2 regions of the Sinorhizobium alkalisoli genome follow, and region 1 is predicted to be linked to the other one. Evidence: predicted binding sites of a transcription regulator. Region 1 holds the regulator's gene; the other holds the start of a gene.
What was found. The regulator PhoB, encoded in region 1, activates phosphate uptake and scavenging genes when phosphate is short. The targets are predictions, from matches to a motif close to TGTCATNNANCTGTCAT.
Positions count from the first base shown of each region.

Region 1 (3,204 bases):
TGGAGCGTGCTTCGGGTGCAATCATCGTGCTGCTGGTATTCCTGGTCGCAATGAATTTGATTGCAATCATTCTTCGCCGCCGCTTCGAGCGCCGTTGGTAGAAAAGGAGCGCAATGATGAACAATATGTCCGCTACGACAACGACGATGACGATGAAGGCCGCCGCCATGAACCAATCGAAAGTTTCCGCCCGCGGTGTGCAGGTCTATTATGGCGACAAACACGCCATCAAGGATGTCGCCATCGAGATCCATCCCCGCTCCGTAACCGCCTTCATCGGCCCGTCCGGTTGCGGCAAGTCGACGTTCCTGCGCTGTATCAATCGTATGAATGACACGATCAGCAGTTGCCGGGTCGAAGGCCATATCGCAATCGACGGGGAAGATATCTACGATCCGAAGGTGGATCCGGTGCAACTGCGTGCCAAGGTCGGCATGGTGTTCCAGAAGCCGAACCCGTTCCCGAAGTCGATCTATGAAAACGTCGCCTACGGTCCGCGCATCCATGGCCTCGCTTCGAGAAAATCCGAACTCGACGACATCGTCGCATCCGCCCTTCAAAAGGCCGGCCTCTGGAACGAAGTGAAGGATCGCCTGGATGCGCCGGGCACCGGCCTCTCCGGCGGCCAGCAGCAGCGCCTCTGCATCGCCCGGGCCGTTGCCGTCAGCCCGGAAGTCATCCTCATGGACGAGCCTTGCTCGGCGCTCGACCCGATCGCGACCGCCAAGGTCGAGGAACTGATCCACGAGCTTCGCGAGAACTTCACCATCGTTATCGTAACCCATTCGATGCAGCAGGCAGCCCGCGTGTCGCAGCGCACGGCGATGTTCCACCTCGGCAACCTGGTCGAAGTGGACGATACGGATAAGATCTTCACCAATCCGGACGACCAGCGCACGCAGGACTACATCATGGGCCGGTTCGGCTAGCGAACCCGACTCCACCGACGATCAATCGAGCGCGTCCCGAGGAATATAAGATGACCCATCCACACATAATGTCCGCCTTCGACGACGAGTTGAAGTATCTCACGCGCCGCATCTCCGAGATGGGAGGGCTCGCCGAGCAAATGGTGGCCGACTCCGTCCGGGCCCTGGTCAATTCCGACCTGGCGCTCGCCCAGAAAGTCATCTCGGACGACGCCCTCCTCGACGAGGCCGAACGCCAGATCGGCGAGAAGGCGATCGTCACCATCGCCAAGCGCCAGCCCATGGCATCGGACCTGCGCGAAATCATGGGATCGATCCGTATAGCGGCCGACCTGGAGCGCGTCGGCGACCTCGGCAAGAACACCGCGAAACGCGTGATTGCGGTTGCCGGCTCTGGAATCCCGCGCAAGCTCGCGCGCGGCCTCGAGCATTTGGCCGAACTCGCTTTGGTCCAGCTCAAGGAAGTGCTTGACGTCTTTGCCTCGCGCTCGCCGGAGAAGGCCAACAGCATTCGCCAGCGCGACGAGGAGATCGACGCGATCTACACGTCGCTCTTCCGCGAATTGCTCACCTACATGATGGAGGATCCGCGCAACATAACACCCTGCACGCATCTTCTTTTCTGCGCCAAAAACATCGAGCGGATCGGCGACCATGCGACCAACATCGCCGAGACGATCTATTACATGGCGACAGGCGCCCAGCCGGAAGGCGAGCGGCCGAAGGATGATACGACAGCAACGATGGGGTCGGTGACGGACTGACACCGAAAGGGGAGAGGGGCGCCTTCCAACTGATGGACCGAGGCAAGGAGTTGTAGCTTAGATGTTGCCGAAGATAGCTGTTGTCGAAGACGAGGAGGCGCTGAGCGTGCTGCTGCGCTACAACCTCGAAGCCGAGGGCTTCGAGGTCGATACTATTCTTCGCGGCGACGAGGCTGAAATCCGCCTGCAGGAACGTCTGCCCGACCTCTTGATCCTCGACTGGATGTTGCCCGGCGTTTCCGGCATCGAGCTTTGCCGCAGACTTCGACAAAGACCGGAAACGGAGCGGTTGCCGATCATCATGCTGACGGCGCGCGGCGAGGAAAGCGAGCGCGTGCGAGGGCTCGCGACCGGCGCCGACGACTATGTCGTCAAGCCGTTTTCGACTCCGGAACTGATGGCGCGGGTCAAGGCGATGTTGAGGCGCGCCAAACCGGAGGTCCTGTCGACGGTGCTCCGCTGCGGCGACATCGAACTCGACCGCGAGACGCATCGCGTCCATCGCCGCAGCCGTGAGGTTCGGCTCGGGCCGACGGAGTTCCGGCTGCTGGAGTTTCTGATGTCTTCGCCGGGACGCGTCTTTTCCCGCTCGCAACTGCTTGACGGTGTCTGGGGCCACGACATCTACGTGGACGAACGCACGGTCGATGTCCATGTCGGCCGCCTGCGCAAGGCGCTGAACCTCTCCAACATGCCCGACGTGATCAGGACGGTGCGCGGCGCCGGCTACTCGCTCGAGGGGTAAGTTCGAAAATCAATGCTGTTTCCAACAAAAAAGGGCCCATGGGCCCTTTTGCGTTGTTGCGCGATCGAGATCGAACGTCAGCGGATGCGCCGGCGTTCCGCCGAAGGCTGGTAGGCAAGCCGCGCATGATAGTTGCAATAGGGCGAGGATTCCGGCGAGTCGTTGCCGCAGAAGTGAAACTCCTCCTTTAGCGGATCGCCGATCGGCCACTTGCAAGTCCGTTCGGTGAGCTGCGTCAGCTCCAGGCGGCGCGACATCGGCAGGACGATGTTGGCATCGGGTGCGAATTCCTGTTCGGCGACTAGGTCGACCGCCACCTCTTCCTTGAGGACGGTCGCACCGGCAGGGCGGGCGACGGTGCGGGTGACGGCCCGAGCGGCGTAATTCGGTGCACGCGGCGCCGAGGTCGCTCGCTTGGGGCGCGCGGGGGTCGTGGTCCCGCCCGCCTTTGCGCGGCCCGGCAGGCTCAACCGGTGTACCTTGCCGATGACGGCATTGCGACTGACGCCGCCCAGTTGAGCCGCGATCTGGCTGGCGCTCAGGCCCTCGGACCACAGCTTCTTCAGTTTCTCCACCCGCTCGTCAGTCCAGTTCATATCTGCACTCCCCGTTCTCGGCGCTGGGATGGGCAGAATCCATCACCGTCCTCCAGAAAACCCCTGGAGTCACAACGCGATAACTATTTTGGTGACTAGGTCCGCCGCATGCGTCTAGTAATTAAATCTTAACCTACCGGCAGGGTGACTCTGTGGCAAGAGTCGCCGGA
Region 1 is NZ_CP034909.1:123,373-126,576, forward strand. Features, by position in the region: gene pstA (phosphate ABC transporter permease PstA) at 1-101, shown strand, start outside; gene pstB (phosphate ABC transporter ATP-binding protein PstB) at 147-929, shown strand; gene phoU (phosphate signaling complex protein PhoU) at 980-1,693, shown strand; gene phoB (phosphate regulon transcriptional regulator PhoB) at 1,755-2,438, shown strand; gene EKH55_RS00600 (GcrA family cell cycle regulator) at 2,516-3,034, opposite strand.

Region 2 (3,204 bases), 610 kb from region 1:
GGCGATCCCGCGCATTCACGACGCTGTTTCCCGCGCTTTGCGGATGGTCACTCCAACGTGACTTTCTGTTGAGGGCGGGCCGTCGTATGTAAAGTCATGCCTTCCACGGAAAGATGAGCGCCGATCGCAAAAGTGAAGCAATGACACTCGCCTTCAGACCAATGATCCGTCATCTCGTGCTGACGATGGGGCTTTTCGGCGCCTTGAGCGGCGCGGCTGCTGCTGACGGCGGCAAGGCGTTCAACGGCCGCGCGATCAAGGGCGTCGTCGAGCTTTTCACCAGCCAGGGCTGCTCATCCTGTCCGCCGGCGGATGCGGCGTTGAAGACGCTGATCGACGAGGGCGACGTCGTGGCGCTCGCCTATCACGTCGACTACTGGAACTATCTCGGCTGGGCGGACACGCTCGCCTCCAAGGAAAATACCGAGCGTCAATACGCCTATGCCCGGATGCTCGGACGCAATGGCGTCTATACGCCCCAGGCGATCCTGAACGGACGGGACCATATGAACGGCTCCGACCTGCAGGCGATCAGGAGCAGGCTCGAGACGATGCGCGCCGGAGACAAGGGACTTGCGGTGCCGGTCGAGGCGGCGATGGCCGGTGACGGCATCTCGATCCGGGTCGGTGGCGGCGCCGGCAAGGCGAATGTCGTGGTGGTCTATTTCGACCGGGCCCGGGTGGTCAATGTCGAACGGGGCGAGAACAGGGGCAAACGCATTGCCTATTGGCACGCGGTGCGAGACATCCAGACGATCGGCCTGTGGGACGGCACACCGACGCAGTTCACCTTGCCGGCCTCGGTCCTGATCGAGGGCCGCGGCAATAGCGGCTGCGCAATCCTGCTGCAATCGATGAAGGACAAGGAGACGCCCGGCGCGATCCTTGGTGCGGCAACTATTCTCGCCGGACCGCAGGGCAAACTTTAGCGCATCGTTCGTGTCGGGCGAGTGGCTAAAGGAGGCGGACGCACAAATCGGGGCATCAAGGGGTGGTTCGGCCCGGCAGCATCGAGGGGCTGGGGCTGAGGGTTCGAAGTTACCGGACCGAACCGGCCATGCCTGCGTTCGGGAACCTCCCGCAGCATGACGACCTGTCCGGACAAACGGTGGCAACGACTCTGTCCGGCAGCGAACGGAGTTTTGCGGTGAATTGGGGCGGCGATTTGACTGAATTGCGGCAAGGGTAAGAATTGCCGGTATTAATCAACAGCATCCGGCTTGCTTTTCGGCTCGTGTCAGGCAAACTGTCATGGACCTGTCACATCAGAAGGCCGAAATGCCGATGACCGATCAACCGGATTTGATGCGAGGCGAACCGCGTCACCAGGGCCAGACCACGGATGTGGTCGTTGATCTTCACGAGTACAAGAAAGCCAAAAACCCACCTCCCGTCACGTTTCAGCGCCGTGAGCTGGACCAGATTTTCAAGGTCTATGGCCGCATGGTTGGCGAGGGCGAGTGGCGCGATTATGCGATCGACCACACGAAGGAGCGTGCCGTCTTCGCTGTGTTCAAGCGCGCCGGAGAGGTGCCGCTCTACCGAATCGAGAAGAACCCGAGACTCACTCACAAACAGGGCGCCTACAGCGTCGTAAACGCCAGCGGCATCGTCTTGAAGCGCGGTCACGAACTCGCCCAGGTGCTCAAGGTTTTCGACAAAGTGTTGAAGCTCGTCCAGACCTGAACGCGGCCGATCACGGTGGTCCTCCGCCCGCCTGCCTCTAATCCGACCGACGGCCATTCCTCTTCCCGCTGCTGGATGTCTCCTTCGATCGACCTCGATTTAAGGAGACATGCAGCAATTTCGCGTTCAGGACTTTGTGAATCAGCCTTGGTAGAGCGTGTCCGGATAGACACCCTCCGTCGGCGGCGTTTCCATCCCCTCACCAAGCGGCCTTTGCATGATGGCCGTGTCCAGCCAGCGGCCGTGCTTGAAGCCGGTCGCTTTCATCAGCCCCTGATGCTCGAAGCCGACGGCCCTGTGGAGTGCGATCGACGAAGGATGCGCGCCGCCGATCACCGCCACCATCTGGCGAAAGCCAAGGGCAGTACACCGGCTCACCAGTTCCTTGAGCAGAGCCCTTCCGATCCCTTTCCCCCGGGCCTCGGGTGCGAGATATATGGAATCCTCCACCAGGAACCGATAGGCGGTGCGGGTGCGGAAGGCGGAGGCATAGGTATAGCCGAGGATCGCATCGCTTTCATCGAGGGCGACCAGGTACGGATAGCCGCTGCCGGTGATGGTCGTGAGGCGAAGCATCATCTCGGCCTCGCTCGGCGGCGTCACCTCATAGGTCGCGACACCGTTGAGGACGGACTCGCGATAGATTTCGGTGATTGCAGGAAGGTCGGCGACGGCAGCATCGCGGAGGGTGAACGTCATCGCAGTCATTGTCGGTTGATCGCCTCAGCGCATAGGTCCGAAAATCGGAGCCGATCGATGCGCAGATTCTGAGAGCTACAGCAAGCTTTGCGCGTCTGAAAACACGCACGACGCTGTAGGCTGTCATGCCATCTGCAGACACACAAAAGGCAACTGCGCAGGTCGAATGTGTTGCATCGCACGGAATGCCCGAGCCGATCAAGGCTAATAGGCTCAACAAAAAAGGCGGCCGGAGCCGCCTTTTCGCCATCCGTGTCGCTGGCTACTCGTTCTTGTTGCCAAGGAACTGCAGCAGGAACATGAACAGGTTGATGAAGTCGAGATAGAGCGTCAGAGCGCCCATGATCGCCTTGCGGCCGGCAACCGCGACATCGTCGGCCTCAAAGTACATTTCCTTGATCTTCTGCGTGTCGTAGGCGGTCAAGCCGGCGAAGACCAGAACGCCGATCACCGAGATGGCGAAGCCGAGCGCCGAAGAGGCGAGGAAGATGTTGACGATCGACGCGATGATCAGGCCGAAAAGACCCATGATCAGGAACGTGCCGAAGCCGGACAGGTCCTTTTTCGTCGTGTAGCCGTAGAGCGAGAGGGCGCCAAACGAGGCAGCCGTCACGAAGAACGTCTGCACGATGCTCTGGCCGGTGAAGACCAGGAAGATCGAGGACAACGAAAGGCCCATCAGCGCCGCGTAGATCCAGAAGGTAGTCTGGGCGGCCGAAACGCTCATGTTCTGGATGCGGAAGCTCAGGAAGAAAACCAGCGCCAACGGGGCCAGCATCACGACCCACCGGAGCGGCGACGCGTAGATGAGCTGGGCGA
Region 2 is NZ_CP034909.1:3,201,626-3,204,829, reverse strand. Features, by position in the region: gene EKH55_RS15395 (DUF1223 domain-containing protein) at 141-929, shown strand; gene EKH55_RS15390 (DUF2794 domain-containing protein) at 1,279-1,686, shown strand; gene EKH55_RS15385 (GNAT family N-acetyltransferase) at 1,828-2,385, opposite strand; gene EKH55_RS15380 (Bax inhibitor-1/YccA family protein) at 2,648-3,204, opposite strand, start outside.
Region 2: a site for PhoB is predicted at 1,248-1,264, ahead of EKH55_RS15390 (DUF2794 domain-containing protein). Genes of this name have one in related genera too.